Regions from separate parts of the Paraburkholderia acidisoli genome, predicted to be linked through region 2. Evidence: predicted binding sites of a transcription regulator. Region 2 holds the regulator's gene; each other region holds the start of a gene.
The links. The regulator HrcA, encoded in region 2, represses chaperone genes, less so after heat shock. The targets are predictions, from matches to a motif close to TTAGCACTCNNNNNNNNNGAGTGCTAA.
Positions count from the first base shown of each region.

Region 1 (5,466 bases), 250 kb from region 2:
CCGAGTTCCTCGCGTTCTTCGGCGGCAAGCGCTTCGTGCCGATCATCACCGGGCTCGTGTGCGTGGTGCTCGGCGTGGTGTTCGGCTACGCGTGGGGACCGGTGCAGGGCGTGATCGACACGGCCGGCCACTGGCTCACCACGGCGGGCGCGATCGGCACCTTCGTGTACGGTTTGCTGAACCGCCTGCTGCTCGTCACGGGCCTGCACCACATCCTCAACTCGCTCGTGTGGTTCGTGTTCGGCACGTTCACGCCGGCGGGCGGCGCGCCCGTGACCGGCGACCTGCATCGCTTCTTCGCGGGCGACCCCACGGCGGGCGGCTTCATGGCGGGCTTCTTCCCGGTGATGATGTTCGGCCTGCCGGCCGCGTGTCTCGCCATGCTCCACGAAGCGCCGAAGGAAAAGCGCGCGATGGTCGCGGGCCTGTTGATGTCGATGGCGCTCACCTCGTTCCTGACGGGCGTGACCGAGCCGATCGAATTCACCTTCATGTTCCTCGCGCCGGTGCTCTACGCGATCCACGCGGTGCTCACGGGCGTGTCGCTCGCGATCTGCTCGCTGCTCGGCATCAAGCTTGGCTTCACGTTCTCGGCCGGTTTCATCGACTACGTGCTGAACTACGGCCTCTCCACGCACGGCTGGGAAGCCATTCCGCTGGGCATTGCCTACGCCGTGGTCTACTACGTGCTGTTCCGCTTCTTCATCCGCCGCTTCAACCTGCCCACGCCGGGCCGCGAGGCTTCGGCGGGCGACACGGAAATCGCGGAGTCGATGTCGGGCGCGACGGTGGCGGGCGCGGCAACGGCCACGCGTGCCGCGCGCTATATCGATGCGCTCGGCGGCGCGGCCAACCTCAAGGTGGTCGATGCGTGCACGACGCGTCTGCGTCTCTCGGTGAACGATCCGGCGCGGGTTTCCGAGCCGGCGTTGAAGGCGATCGGCGCGCGTGGCGTGCTCAAGCGCGGCGGCGAAAGCGTGCAGGTCATCATCGGGCCGGAAGCCGACCTCATCGCCGACGAAATGCGCGGCGAGATCGCGCGCGGCGTGGGTGCGACGGCGGTGAAGGCCGCGCCCGCGGTGGAACTCGCGGCGCAGGCGGCACAGGCGGCCCAGGCGCCCGCAACGGCGGGGGCAGGCCCGCTCGATCCGAACCCGGCGCGCTGGATCGCGGTGCTCGGCGGCGCGGCCAATATCGTCTCGCTCGACGCCGTGGCGGCCACGCGCCTGCGCGTGGTCGTGCGCAACGCGGCGAACGTCGACCGCGCGGCGCTCGAAGCCCTCGACACCGTGTGGGTGACCACCGACACGCTGCATATCGTGGTCGGCGAGGCCGCCGGGCGTTACGCGCGCGAACTGGCGCTGCAGCCGGCGTGATCGGCTGAGGTTTGCGGAATCGGCATGAAAACGCCGCGGCGCACATTAGCGCCGCGGCGTTTTTTTACGAGCGCGCCAAAAGAAAAAGCCCCGTTCGAAGAACGGGGCTTTGCGGTACTTCAGGCGCACTTCAGCGCGATTACGCGTATTCGGCGAGGGCGGTGCGCATCTTCTTCATCGCGCTCGCCTCGATCTGGCGAATCCGCTCGGCCGACACACCGAACTCGTCGGCGAGTTCGTGCAGCGTCGAGCCGCCCGAACCGTCGTCGGCCACGTTCAGCCAGCGCGCCTCGATAATGCGGCGGCTGCGCGCGTCGAGCGATTCCAGCGCGCTCGCGATGCCGTCCGTTTGCAGACGGTCGTTGGCGCGCGCGGCCAGCACGGCGCTCGGCTCGCTGTGCGAGTCGGCGAGCCAGGCGATAGGCGCGAACGATTCCTCGCCGTCGTCGGTCTGGCCTTCGAGCGCGATGTCGGCGCCGGACAGACGCGTTTCCATCTCCACGACTTCCTCGCGCTTCACGTTCAGTTCCTGCGCCAGGCCCTCGATTTCCTCGGGCGTGAACGATTGCAGGCCCTGCTTGTGGCTGCGCAGGTTGAAGAACAGCTTGCGCTGCGCCTTGGTCGTGGCGACCTTCACCATGCGCCAGTTGCGCAGGATGTATTCGTGGATCTCGGCCTTGATCCAGTGCATGGCGTACGACACCAGACGCACGTTCTGCGTGGGGTCGAAGCGCTTCACGGCCTTCATCAGGCCGATATTGCCTTCCTGGATCAGGTCGGCGTGCGGCAAGCCGTAGCCGAGGTAATTACGCGCGATCGACACCACGAGTCGCAGATGCGACAGCACCATGCGGCGCGCGGACTCGAGGTTGTTTTGCTCGCGAAACTCGGTCGCGAACTGGCGCTCCTCTTGCGGCGTCAACATCGGGATCCGGTTCACGGCCTGAATGTAGGCGTCGATGTTGCCCAGTTGACCGGGCAGCAGTGAGGCATTCGCGAGCGCCAGTGCACCCGAACCCCCGGCCTTGGCCGACGACGGGCTCAGCGTACTGGGAAGGGTCATGGTCATTGCGTTGCTCACGTAGCGAACTCCTTAGAATCTTGCAAAAGTCAGACTTCGACTCCAGGGTGATGTTAGCACTCTGAATCACCGAGTGCTAATACTTGGAGCCTGTAGGGGTTTGAGAGTTCCGTAGTCTCTATCGACACAGTTGTATCGATAGATTTCAACGAAATCAGCAGAGGCAGACGGGACGGGGCTTTCCGCCCGGCGGCGGCTCGCGGCAGGGGCGAGCCGAAGGATCATTCTAGATTGCGATGCAACCGGCGACGGCGACCGCTGGCGAAAAAGAAAATTGAGGGCAATATCGGCGGGCGTCGCGCGCGGCATTTCGTCCGCGGTCCTTAAGAAGGACATAGAAGGGCATCGAAAGTTGCTGCGCTGCGACGCCCGGTCGCGTATCTCACTATTGTGACGCGGCCACACTCGGCACATATGGGGCCGACGCCTTTGATCGCAAGTATCTTTGCGCCAAATCCTGGTATAAATTTCGTCCAGACGCAGGCGGAAAACTTCGGCGCGGCTCGGCAAGACGGCGCCGCGCGCAAGGGGCTCAGGCAATGGCGGCAAAAACGATCGATGCAATTCGCGGGCTGGAGCGCGAGCGGTTTCGCGCGATGGTGGATGGCGACGGCTCGCTGCTGGAGCGGTTGCTCTCGGACCAGGCGACCTTCGTGCACACGAACGGCAAGCGTGAAACCAAGCAGCAGTTCATCGACGCGATCACGGCCGGACGCCGCCGCTATCGGCAGATCGAGATTCAGTCGCAGGACGTGCTGCCGGTGGGCAACGAAACCTGCGTCGTCTCGGGCCGCGTGCTGATCGAGATGGAAGCGAACAGCGGCGCCTTGCTCTTTCCCATTGCCTACACGGCGATCCAGACCCAGGAAGACGGTCACTGGCGGCTCGTCGCATGGCAGGCAACGCGTTGCGCGATCGAATGACGACCGGTAGGTCGATTCGCTGATAACGCCTTCTGGGCGTTTCAGGCGCACGCCGGCGGCCCGTTTTGCCGCCGGCGCTCAACGGCGCCGCCTTCTGCGGTTCTGCTTGATTGCCTACGTCCGGCGGGTTCTAGACCCCACGAGATCGTTTGCCGATCAAGCCGCCACGCGGCGATCCACTTGCGTCCACGCCGCGCGATTCACCGCGCTGACCACGGCCGCGATGGCGGCCTGGGCCGCGTCGTCGGCTACGCCCACGCCGTGGCGCAGCGGCTGGCCGCCCACGCGCGCGCCGACGAACACCGCCGTGCCGCCTTGCGCGGTGCGCTCCGTTTCGAACGAGGCGATTTCGATGCGCTCGTCCGCGGCTGCCGCGATCGCTTCGGCCACGGCTGAAGCGTAGTTTTCGTCGACGTTCGCGCCGCCCGGCACCGCGATGTCGCGGTTTTCCCAGCGCACGCGTCCCGCGCCCGCCACCGCCGCCGGCCCGCGCGTTTCGAAATACTCGCGTTCGAACAGCGCGCAGATCGCGTCGCCGGTGACTTCCTCGCCCGAGGTATCGGCAACCGTCTGCACGGCGTGGCTGAACTCGATCTGCACGCGGCGCGGCGGCGTGAAGCCCATGCCCTGTTCGAGCAGCCAGGTCGCGCCGCCCTTGCCGGACTGGCTGTTCACGCGGATCACGGCGTCGTAGCTGCGGCCGAGATCGGCGGGATCGATCGGCAAATAGGGCACTTCCCAGACCGCGTCGGGCTGCCGCTGCGCGAAACCCTTGCGGATCGCGTCCTGGTGCGAGCCCGAGAACGCCGTGAAGACGAGGTCGCCCGCATACGGATGGCGCGGGTGCACGGGCAACTGGTTGCAGCGCTCGACCACGCGGCGCACGGCGTCGATGTCGGAGAAGTCGAGGCCCGGGTCGATGCCCTGGGTGTAGAGATTCATCGCGAGCGTGACGAGGTCGACGTTGCCGGTGCGCTCGCCGTTGCCAAACAGGCAGCCTTCGATACGATCCGCGCCCGCGAGCAGCGCCATCTCGGCGGCGGCGACGGCCGTGCCGCGATCGTTGTGCGGATGCACCGAGAGCACGATGCTGTCGCGATACGCGAGATTGCGGTCCATCCACTCGATCTGGTCGGCGAACACGTTGGGCATGGCCGCTTCGACCGTCGCCGGCAGGTTCACGATCATCTTGTGGTCGCGCGTGGGACGCCATTGCTGGGCGACGGCGTCGCACACTTCGCGGGCGAACGTCAGCTCGGTCATGCTGAACGTTTCGGGCGAATACTGGTAGATCCAGTGCGTTTGCGGGTGTTTGTCGGCCTGTTCGCGGATCATGCGCGTGCCGTCCACGGCCAGCGCCTTCACTTCGTCTTGCGACGCGCCGAATACGATCTTGCGGAACGACGGGCAGATCGCGTTGTAGAGATGGACGATGGCGCGGGGCACGCCGTCGAGCGCCTCGAAGGTGCGCGCGATCAGGTCTTCACGCGACTGCACGAGCACTTCGATGGTGACGTCGGCGGGAATGCGCTTTTCGTCGATCAGCTTGCGCACGAAATCGAAGTCGGTCTGCGAAGCGGACGGAAAGCCGACTTCGATTTCCTTGAAGCCGATCGCGACGAGCATTTCGAAGAACTCGGTCTTCTGCTCGATGCTCATGGGTTCGATGAGCGACTGGTTGCCGTCGCGCAGGTCGGTGCTCATCCAGATGGGCGCGCGTTCGACGCTGCGCGTCGGCCACTTGCGGCCATTCAAACGGATGGCGGGGAAAGGGCGGTACTTCTCGGCGGGATTACGCAACATGACGAGCCTCGTTCTTCAGGGTGTCGTATGCGATGGCGGTCATCGGCGGGCGGCTGGCAGGCTGACGACGAAGCACGATGCGGCTCAAGTTCGATTCACGGCTCAGGTTTCGCGAACGGGCGGCAACCGCGGACACGAAAAAGAGGGCGGCAACGGCGGTAACCGGCGCGGCGCAAGCAAACGAGAACGATGCGTAGGCAACGTGCATTTGGACCTCGCGACTCGTCCGAACGGTAAACGGACGAATGCAGACGACAAGTTGTTGGGAACTGCGAGTTTTGGG
Region 1 is NZ_CP046913.1:302,779-308,244, forward strand. Features, by position in the region: gene nagE (N-acetylglucosamine-specific PTS transporter subunit IIBC) at 1-1,376, shown strand, start outside; gene rpoH (RNA polymerase sigma factor RpoH) at 1,516-2,457, opposite strand; gene FAZ98_RS01330 (nuclear transport factor 2 family protein) at 2,997-3,380, shown strand; gene leuA (2-isopropylmalate synthase) at 3,537-5,183, opposite strand; gene FAZ98_RS01340 (hypothetical protein) at 5,173-5,391, opposite strand.
Region 1: rpoH (RNA polymerase sigma factor RpoH) is a predicted target of HrcA. The motif match lies at 2,511-2,537, and genes of this name have one in related genera.

Region 2 (5,466 bases):
CGATACGGCCTGCGTCCTTGGTGGCTTGACGCTGGCTGTCGTTGAAGTACGCGGGAACCGTGATCACGGCTTCCGTGACCGGCTCGCCGAGGTAGTCTTCAGCGGTCTTCTTCATCTTGCGCAGCACTTCGGCCGAAACCTGCGACGGCGCGAGCTTTTCGCCATGGGCTTCGACCCATGCGTCGCCGTTGTCGTGCTTGACGATCTTGTAGGGCATCAGGTTGATGTCCTTCTGCACTTCCTTCTCGTCGAAGCGGCGGCCGATCAGGCGCTTGACGGCGTACAGCGTGTTGCGCGGGTTCGTGACCGACTGGCGCTTGGCCGGCGCGCCGACCAGCACTTCGTTGTCGTCCATGTAGGCGATGATCGACGGCGTCGTACGGGCGCCTTCGGAGTTCTCGATCACCTTGACCTGATTGCCTTCCATCAGCGCCACGCACGAGTTGGTGGTGCCGAGGTCAATACCAATGATTTTGCCCATTTTTCTCAATTCTCCAATTTTCGATCGCTGTGCGGCGGCGTCTTGCGCGTGGACAACCTGGGGTTGCTCGCGCCTCGCGACCGCATGAATTCGGAACTGCTGCTCAAATAAGCGCCGAAACGGCGTTTTCAAGGGGTTTGAGCTATGCGTTCCATCATTTTTTTCAATCGGCGGACAGATTTGAATACCCGTTCCGCCGACTCATCCCCGCTGACCTTACGTCTTGCTTTCTTGCTGCCGGCGCCGCCGGCTTATTTCGGTGCCGAAACGGTCACGAGCGCCGGGCGCAGCACGCGGTCGGCGATCACATAGCCCTTCTGGAGCACGTTGACGACGGTGTTGGCTTCCTGCTCGGACGGCACCATCGAAATGGCCTGATGGCGATGCGGGTCGAATTTTTCGCCAACCGGATTGATGGCGAGGACCTTGCCCTTCTCGAGCGCGCCCACTAGCTGCTTGAGCGTGAGTTCGACGCCTTCGTTGACCTTCGCGAGGTCGTCGGAACCGTGCGCGAGCGCGGCTTCGAGGCTGTCCATGACCGGCAGCAGATGCTCGGCGAAGTTTTCGATCGCGAACTTGTGCGCCTTCTGGACGTCTTCCTGCGCGCGGCGGCGCACGTTTTCCGTCTCGGCCTTGGCGCGAATGAACGCGTCCTGCAATTCGGCGATTTTCGCCTGGGCTTCGGCCAGCGCCGCGTCCACGCCGCCTTGGGCCGCTTGCTCGTTCGCCGCCGTTTCCGGCTGGGCGTTGGCCTGCGACGCCTCGTCCGCGGGCGTGGGGTTCTGGCTCGTCGGGTTCTCTTGCGTGTTTTCCATGTCGCTGAACGTCGTTGATGGGTGAAAAAGGGAACGAAGCGTAGTCGGTTGCGCGCCGCGCGACGACTGCCTGCGGCGCATCGTTGTTCCGGCGCCACATTCGCTTCATGCATTGCGACAGCACATGGGTGCCGCATCGCTTGTTTCAAGGGCCTTTCACGGCTTTTTTAAACGTGGATCAAGCCGCGGAAACCGCCGGTTACAACCATTACCGCAGTGCCGCAAGATTGAAATTGAGTCCGCTCGAAGCGTGACCTACACTCAGGAACAGGTGCTGCTCACGACACGTTTACCCTGAGTTCGGCACCGCACTGAACCGGCCTTGCGTTTTGCCTCGAATCTGCTAGCAAAATGCTTACGCAAGGCCTTGAACCCGGCGGTTTACCGCCATCCGCTGTTGCAACCGTCCAGGGAGTACCGTGAAACTGACCTTTGCCATTTCGGTGGTCGCGCTGGTACTCATCGCGGGGACCACCACCATCTGCATGTCGGGTGCCGTCACGGAAAACACGACGGAATACGGCAGCGCGCACGCCACCATGGAAGCGCTGTTCAACCCTCACGCGAAAGTTTGTCGATAGTGCGCCGGTCGCGTTTGGTCGGCCGCCCCTGCAACACCGCCGCCGGTTCGCGAAAGAGCCGGCGCCGCTCCTGCTCGGCCGTGCGTTTCGCGCGGCCCGCTTCGGTTTCGGCATAAAGCGTCTGCGCGATGCTCGCCGGGCCGCGTACCTCGCAAATCCCCAGCACCTCGACTTCCCACTGCACGTGATCGATCTCGATCTGCACGAGATCGCCCACGCGCACGTCCTTCGAAGCCTTGACCGCTTCGCCGGCAATGCGCACGTGGCCCTTGTTCACCGCGTCCGAGGCAAGTGAGCGCGTCTTGAAGAACCGCGCGTTCCACAGCCATTTGTCGATGCGCAAACGCGCCGAGGGTTCCGTCGAAATCTTGTAGTTCATCGAGATTGTTTCCTGGCGAACGCGAGTGCGGCGGTGCGCCAACGCACGCCAGCGCCGCCCGCACGCTTATTGCCGGCCTGGGCGCGCTTTAGCTCGCTAGGCCGATACCCCACCGCGCGCAAGTCTTACGCCGCCGCGCTCACCGGCGAAACCGCCTGCACCGGCCAGCCCTGCAGCTGCTGCGCGACGATCTCGCCTAGCGCCGCGATCCACGTGGGCGAGGCGTTCAGGCACGGAATGCGGTGAAACTCCTTGCCGCCGCCGTGCAGGAATTCGTCGCGCACTTCCATGCCGATTTCCTCGATGGTTTCGAGACAATCGGCCGTGAAACCGGGACAGAACACGTCGGCGCGACGCACACCGCCCGCGCCCAGTTCCTTGAGCGTGGGCGCCGTGTACGGCTGGAGCCACTGCGCCTTGCCGAAGCGCGACTGGAACGTGACGCGGCATTCGACCGGCGTGAGTTCGAGCGCGTGCATGAGCAGCGAGGCCGTTTGCTGACATTGATCGTGATACGGGTCGCCGAGATCGAGCGTGCGGCTCGGCACGCCATGAAAGCTCAGCACGAGCCGGTCGCCGGCCGCGAAATCGGGGCGGCCGTGCGCGTGCCAGTATTGATGCACCTGCGCGGCCAGCGCGCCGATATAGGCCGGATGGTCGTGATAGCCGCGCACCGTGCGAATTTCGGGCTGGTTGCGCATGCGCCGCAACGCGACGAACGCGGCGTCGAACGCCGTGGCCGTGGTCGACGCCGAGTATTGCGGGTACATCGGCATGAGCAGAATGCGCTCGGCGCCCGCGAGCTTGAGCTGGTTCAGCATCGCCGGGATGTCGGGCGTGCCGTAGCGCATCGCGTAATCGACGAGCACGGTGTAGTCGTTGATCTGAAAGAGATGCCGCAGCGCGTCGGTCTGCTTTTGCGTATGCACGCGCAGCGGCGAGCCTTCGGGCGTCCAGACGGCCGCGTATTTTTTCGCGGAAGAGCGACCGCGCAGCGGCAGGATCAGCGCGCGCAGGATCACCTGCCAGATGGCGGCGGGAATCTCGACCACGCGCGGATCGGACAGAAACTGCGCGAGATAGCGCCGCACGGCGCGCGGCGTGGGCGCGTCGGGCGTGCCGAGATTGATGAGCAGCACGGCGACGCGGTGCGCCGCAGCCGACTGCAGAGGCCGCTCCAGGTCGAAACGCATAGGCGATCAGAGACGCCGCGCGCGTGGCGCAGCAACGGTGGCAGGAGAAAACATTATAGCGGGCGCCCTGCGCGGGCCGCCCCGGCGGGGTTTGCCGGGCGTTTTGCGGCGCCTGCGCGAGCTTCGCCTGCGGTTGGCCCGAACGTTAGCCGTTCGGCTAATGGCGCGCGGGCGCGGCTTTCGGCGATGATCGGTACCAAGGCAGGCGGGCTGGGAGCCTAGTTCTGGCTGAGCGTGAGCGAGAGCAGCCGCGCCGTGATGTCGACAATTGGAATCACGCGGTTGTAAGCCATGCGCGTCGGGCCGATCACGCCGAGCGTGCCCACGATCTTGCCGTTCACCTCGTACGGCGCGGTCACCACGCTCATTTCCTCGATCGGCACGAGTTGCGACTCGCCGCCAATGAAGATCTGCACGCCCTGCGCGTGGCTCGAGACGTCGAGCAGTTGCAGGAGGCTGGTTTTCTGGTCGAACACGTCGAACAGCTTGCGCAGGCGCGCCATGTCCGAAGAAAGATCGGCCACTTCGAGCAGGTTGCGCTCGCCGGAAATGAGCACGGTGTCGCCGGTTTCGGATTCTTCGGTGCTCGCGGTCACGGCCGCGTGCATGAGCGAGGTCATGTCGCCGCGCAGCGCGTCGATTTCCTCGCGCAGGCGCGCGCGCACCTCGTCGAACGAGAGGCCCGCGAAATGCGCGTTGATGTAATTGGAGGCTTCGGTGAGTTCGGAAAGCGTGAAATCGCGCTGGGTGGCCATGATGCGATTCTGCACGTCGCCTTCGGGCGTCACGATGATCAGCAGAATGCGCTTGTCCGACAGGCGCATGAATTCGATCTGCTTGAACACGTGGCTGCGGCGCGGCGTGAGCACCACGCCCGCGAACTGCGAAAGGTTCGAGAGCACGCTCGCGGCGGCGGCCACCACCTTTTGCGGCTCGCCGGGGCGCAGCGTGGTTTTCACTGCGCGCGTGAGCGCGTCTTCGTCGCCGGAAGGCTCGACGGTGAGCATGGTGTCCACGAACAACCGGTAGCCGCGCGGCGTGGGCACCCGCCCGGCCGAGGTGTGCGGGCTCGACACGAGCCCCAGTTCCTCGAGGTCGGACATGACATTGCGGATCGTTGCCGGGCTCAACTCCAGGCCGGAATAGCGCGACAAAGTGCGCGAGCCGACCGGCTGACCTTCGGCGATGTAGCGCTCGATCAGCGTTTTGAGGAGGGTTTGTGCGCGGGGATCTAGCATGACTGAAAATTCTAGCCTAATGCCGTGTCGGCGGCGAGTACGGGCGCGCCATGCACGCGGGCCATCGGGCGCCGGCGCAGCAGCCGCGCCCACGTGGGCTGCCACGCACAGGGTGCCCCGGATTGGCGCAGGCGGTGCGCACCGTCTGCGCGCACTGTCATCGCCATGTCACTTGCGGCGGGCTGGAACGCGCCACCCGCAAGGCTTGCGGGCGGGCGCGGCGGTCGATTCATCGCACCCGGATTGTTCTTTTCGCGACCTGACTATGGTGTAATGCCGGCATGCAGATCCAGAAGATCCAGAGCCAGTTCAAGACCGTTGCGCTCGTCGGGCGCAGCAATACGCCGGGCATCGCCGAGCCGTTGCTCGCGCTCGCGCAAACTATCGCCAAACGCGGCTTCGACGTCGTGTTCGAGGCGCATACCGCGGCCGAAATCGGCGCGGAAGGCTATCCCGCGCTGCAGCCCGCCGAGATCGGCGCGCGCGCGGACGTGGCCGTCGTGCTCGGCGGCGACGGCACCATGCTCGGCATCGGCCGCCAGCTCGCGCCGTACCGCACGCCGCTCATCGGCATCAACCATGGCCGGCTCGGCTTCATCACCGACATCCCGTTCGCCGACATGCAGGAGATCGTGCCGCAACTGCTGGCCGGCTCGTTCGAGCGCGAAGAACGCTCGCTGCTCGAATCGCGCATCACGCGCGACGGCGACCCGATCTATCACGCGCTGGCCTTCAACGACGTGGTCGTGAACCGCAGCGGCTTCTCGGGCATGGCGGAA
Region 2 is NZ_CP046913.1:550,650-556,115, reverse strand. Features, by position in the region: gene dnaK (molecular chaperone DnaK) at 1-481, opposite strand, end outside; gene grpE (nucleotide exchange factor GrpE) at 733-1,296, opposite strand; gene FAZ98_RS35290 (hypothetical protein) at 1,716-1,877, shown strand; gene FAZ98_RS02395 (RNA-binding S4 domain-containing protein) at 1,849-2,256, opposite strand; gene hemH (ferrochelatase) at 2,382-3,449, opposite strand; gene hrcA (heat-inducible transcriptional repressor HrcA) at 3,668-4,687, opposite strand; gene FAZ98_RS02380 (NAD kinase) at 4,969-5,466, shown strand, end outside.

Region 3 (5,466 bases), 140 kb from region 2:
CGCGGTCGAACTGCATACCTTCGACGACTTCGAGCTCGTCTTGCAGCGACTTGCCGTCTTCGACGGTGATGACGCCTTCCTTGCCGACCTTGTCCATCGCTTCAGCGATACGGTCGCCGATCGACGAATCGCTGTTCGCCGAGATCGAGCCGACTTGCGCGATTTCCTTGTTGGTCGTGCAGGGCTTGCTCAGCTTGCGCAGTTCTTCGATGGCTGCGCCCACTGCCTTGTCGATGCCGCGCTTCAGGTCCATCGGGTTCATGCCCGATGCGACGTACTTCATGCCTTCGCGAACGATGGATTGCGCGAGGACGGTTGCCGTCGTCGTGCCGTCGCCTGCGTTGTCGCTGGTCTTGGAAGCCACTTCCTTGACCATTTGCGCGCCCATGTTCTGGAGCTTGTCTTTCAGCTCGATTTCCTTCGCGACCGAGACACCGTCCTTGGTGACCGTCGGGCCGCCGAACGAGCGCTCGAGGACCACGTTGCGGCCCTTCGGACCCAGCGTGACCTTCACTGCGTTGGCGAGAATGTTCACGCCTTCAACCATCTTGGAACGGGCGGAATCGCCGAACACGACGTCTTTAGCTGCCATCTTCTAACTCCTTGGGATTCTTGATGAATGTGCGGTGGGCGAAGCTTACTTCTGCACCACGGCCATGATGTCTTCTTCGCGCATCACGAGCAGTTCGTTGCCATCGACCTTGACGGTCTGGCCAGCGTACTTGCCGAACAGGACGCGATCGCCAACCTTGACGTCGAGGGCGATTTGCGCGCCCTTGTCGTCGCGCTTGCCCGGGCCGACTGCCAGGACTTCGCCTTGATCCGGCTTTTCAGCCGCTGCGTCCGGGATCACGATGCCCGAAGCGGTCTTGGTTTCTTGATCCAGGCGCTTGACGATCACGCGATCATGCAAAGGACGAAGGTTCATGGATAGATCCTCTATCTTGATTGGGACTTGAGAAGAGACTCAAGAAAACCTGGCTGCCGACAACCGTCAGCCAGAGGTATGGTTGCACCGAGCGTTGTTAGCACTCTCATGCGGTGAGTGCTAATTATATGGACGGGGAATGACAAATTCAAGAACCGGGACAGATGGGATTTTGCGCACGGAGTTCCCCGGGACGGGATGCGTCGTGCATGAAATTCAAGGCGATGGGATGTCGACTCGCGCACTCGATCGAAGATCGACCATCCTGAATATAGCTAGAAAAATCAAATAATTAAGATGCACATCGCGATCCCGAAAATGCGTCACGGAGCGATTCCCGCCACAATTTCAGTAACGTCACGACACGCCAATTAAAGCTGTCGTTCGACATTAGGGGTAAACACTCGTTACATCCCAGTTGATTGATCGCGCCCCGGAAAACCGCTGCAACGGGTGACCCAAACCGGGCTCGCCGTGCCTATCGGCTCGTTTCTCCCTTTCCTCACGCAATCTGATTCCGATTCGATCGACGCGGATCCCCCGGACGCTGCGCCGCGAACCGGTAGTTCTGACCCTTCAGCGCGCCGTAGCGGTAAGTTGTGCGGAGTGAGTGACGGCGAACATTCGCGGCAAATCGCATCGGCCAAACTGCCGCGCATATGGCTGGCGTCGCGCGGTATTCGGCTCGGCGCAGCCCGCACTGCAACCAGCACGGCATTGGCCGGGTCGCGGCACTCGCCGCCCTGCGGCTTTCGAAATCTTTGTCGATATTTCCTGCGTCTGGAGTCGATCCATGTTGACCCGTACCGTCCCTGGCACGTCCCATACGCAATGGGGCACCGTCGATTCGTTCACCGCGTCCTGCGCCGCGCTCCACAAGCAGCCGTTCGCGGCGCAACATCCGCTCGCCGGCCATCCGCTGTTTTCGATCGAGGCGTTGACGAAGGTGGCCGAGGCGGCCTCGAAGCGCGAGGGCGACGTGTATGTCGACGCGGGCGATCTCAGTCTGGCCGACAAGTGGGGCACCACGCCCAAACCGAACATGACGATCCCCGAGATCATCGACCGGATCGAAACGGCGGGCGCCTGGCTCGTGATGAAACACGTCGAACTCGACCCGGCCTACAAGGCGCTGCTCGACGAGTACGAGGCCTTCGTGCGCGAGCTGGCCGGCCCGGAAGGATCGCGCCTGCTGAGCAACGCGGAAATGCTCGTTTTCATTACGTCGCCGGGCCGCAAGACGCCCTATCACTTCGACGCCGAGGTGAATTTCCTCGTGCAGATTCAAGGCTCGAAAGACCTGTGGGTGTGCGACCCGATGGACCGCAGCGTGACCACCGAGGAAGAAATCGAGGAGTACTACTCAGTGTCGATCACGGCGGGCACTTACAAGCCGCATGCGGAAACCGTGGCCCGCAAGTTCACGCTGCATCCGGGCGACGCTGTGCACATTCCCACGCACGCGGCGCATTGGGTACAGAACCACGACAACGTGTCGATCTCGCTCAGCCTGAACATGGAATTCCCGCGCCGCTACGGCGACGTCTATCGCGCGAATCACAAGCTGAGAAAGCTGGGGCTCGTGCCGCGGCCGCCGCAGCCGCCGGGAGCGCCGGCATTCGTCGATAGCTCGAAGGTGGCGGCGCTCAGCGGATTCCGGCGTGTGAAGTCCCTGATCTCGCGATAGTGCCGATCGCCCCCAGCCACGCTATTGATCGGCGCCGCTCCGTGCCGGAAACCGTGTCTCTGGAAACGCCATGAAGAACGTTCTGAAAGCCATGTTCATGCACAGCCAGGTCGGCAGCTGGGTCGGCAAGATTCCGGGCGTGCCGCAGTTCTATGCGCGGACGGTCTGGTCCAAACGCATGAATCCCTTCTTCGGTCTGTACGGCAGTTTCGAAGACGCCGAGCGCGCCGCGACCGACCTCAATCATGTCGGCTGGAACGACGAAGGCATTGCCAGGGTGCTCGTGCACGAAGAGACCCATGAAGCGCCGCAGCCGTTTCAGACTTCGCAGTTCGCCGTGCTGCTCTGGCTGAGCAAACTGCTCAAGTCCGGCAGTACCGTGCTGGATATCGGCGGCGCCGGCGGCATCTTCTATGAAATCTGCACCCGTTACGACCTGCTCTCCATGCCGTTGCGCTGGCACGTGGTGGATATGCCGGAAACGGTGAAGCGCGGCATCGCGCGTCACGAGGAACTGAAGTCGACGATGATCACGTTCGGCACCGATCTCGCCGAGGCGCCGATGTCGAGCATCATGCTGATGCTGGGCGTCATACAGTATCTGCCCGACCCGTTGGGCGAGAAAGGGCCGGGCGTACTCGAAAGCGTCGAGACGCTGCCGTCGCACATCTTCGTCAACAAGGTGTCGCTCACCGACGACGGCGAAATCTGGACGATCCAGAACTACATCACCACGGCCACGCCGTATCGATTCTTCAGCCGCAAGAAGTTCATGGCGTATTTCGAGTCGCACGGTTATCGGCTGCGCGACCGCTGGCTGGTGCCGGAAATCAGCGTGTCGATTCCGTTTCACCCGGAGCGAACGCTCTCGTGTCTCGAAGGGTTTTATTTCGAGCGTCAACCGGAAGCGCAGACGCAATGAGACCGTGGGATCGGGATCGGGACCCCATCGAATGGGCCGCTTTCGAGCAGGCGTAGACGCGCTTTAAGGCGTCCTGTCGTCACGCCCGGATCGATGGGTTGGTGCGATTGCGCACGGTTCACGCGTTGCGCACGCCGTAGTGTGTTGCCATGGATGACGGGGGGGGCACGAGGCACAAGCGTGCTGCCCCCAACGCGAGGAGACTCCTATGCGCCTGTACGTCGCCCGAACGGTCGATGCGCACGACCCCACGCCTCGTGGGCCGCGTGCCGCTATTGCGCTAGCGACGACTCACTGTCACGCCGCGCACGGCGCAATCCACTCCCAGACACGCCTTTTCCGCGAACGTCGCACCGCAACCGGGCGACGACGCCGCCCACTTCACATCGGCATGACGCACTGATTTTTCGCGCGTTGCGTGAAAGTCGGGCTCACGCTGGCTGGCACCGTCATCGGCTCTCGCGCTGCGGGTGAGACTGGTGCATTTTTCCTCTCTGTCGGAGCATGGTTATGCAAACGCAGATCAGACTACGGGACATGCAAATCGTCTCGGCAGCCAAGCTTTTTCGGGTATTCGGTAGAACGCAATACGGGCGCCGCGTGATCGAAGGAACCGGTCGCACACGCTTCGGCGCGACCCTCGTCGGCTGGATGCTGGGTTACCGTCGCAGCTTCCGCACGCTCGGCGAAGCCGAAAGCGCGGTCCGGCCGTTCGCGAAAGGCGGCCACGAGAATCCCGCCAATGCCGCCTGGCATCTCGATCGCGCGGCCGGCACCAGCGACTACGCCGCGTTTTATTACCTGCGAGATCGGCTGAGCGGCGTGCGCAAGATCTTCGACATGGGTGGCAATGTCGGAAATCTCTACTACTGCTACCGCAATTACCTGCCTTTGCGCGACGACGTCACCTGGACCGTCTACGATCTGCCCGAGAATATTTCGCGAGGCCGCACGCTGGCGAGCGATCGCGACGCGCGCAATCTCTCGTTCACCGACGACTTCAGCAACATTGGCGAAGTCGATCTGTTCATTGCGAGCGGCTCGCTTCATTATTTCAGCAAGCCTTTGCCGGAGTTAATTGCAAGCATCGCGCATCGCCCGCAATACATACTCATCAATCGCACCCCGCTCATCGACGGCAGCGACTTCGCCGTGGTGCAGGACGTCGGGCATATCCGGGTTGCGTGCATGCTTTACAACCGCGCCAAGCTTATCGACGACTTCAGGCGTCTCGGCTACGGCGTACTCGGCGAATGGCGCGCGCCGGAGTTCGGCATTCCCGTGCCCGACCATCCTTCCGCCAATGTGATCGCGTACACGGGACTGTGGCTCGAGCGGCTGCAATAGCTGCGCAACACCGTTCGCGCCCACGGCGCAGCGGGCACGTTCGCGCGTGCCTCGCTGCCTGTCTCCTCCTGCCGTGATCGCAATCGCTGTCGTCATTGGGCGTCCACTCGTCTTGTCCGAACGATGTCTGTCTGCGAAATTGCTGCGTATGCGCAGTGCAGTGCAATGTGGGCCAATCGTAAGCGACGTTCCGAAAGCGATCTGTGGGGTTGATAACAAACCGGCGCGTATTGCTAAGTAGAATCGCCTGGTAGATCGAAACATCGATCGATCCCAGCTAGATAGTCCGCTTTCACTCGCCCACGCCCGCCATGCCATCGTCCCTTCTCGCGCCGCCCGCTCCGCACGTTGTGCACGTGTGGCAGTGGGATCTGGACGACCACGCCAGCGAGCGTGAGATCGACCAGTACTGGGCGACGCTTTCCCCCGAAGAACGCGAGCGCGCCGGCAAATTCCGTTTCGACATCCATCGCCGCCGCTACGTGGCGGGACGCGGCGCAGCGCGCAGCCTTCTCGCGCGCTATCTCGCGCTGCCGCCGCACGCGGTGGCCATCGATTACGGTCCGGAAGGCAAACCGCGCT
Region 3 is NZ_CP046913.1:688,328-693,793, reverse strand. Features, by position in the region: gene groL (chaperonin GroEL) at 1-592, opposite strand, end outside; gene groES (co-chaperone GroES) at 638-928, opposite strand; gene FAZ98_RS02955 (cupin-like domain-containing protein) at 1,722-2,615, shown strand; gene FAZ98_RS02950 (methyltransferase, TIGR04325 family) at 2,686-3,537, shown strand; gene FAZ98_RS02945 (methyltransferase, TIGR04325 family) at 4,138-4,884, shown strand; gene FAZ98_RS02940 (4'-phosphopantetheinyl transferase family protein) at 5,196-5,466, shown strand, end outside.
Region 3: groES (co-chaperone GroES) is a predicted target of HrcA. The motif match lies at 1,026-1,052, and genes of this name have one in related genera.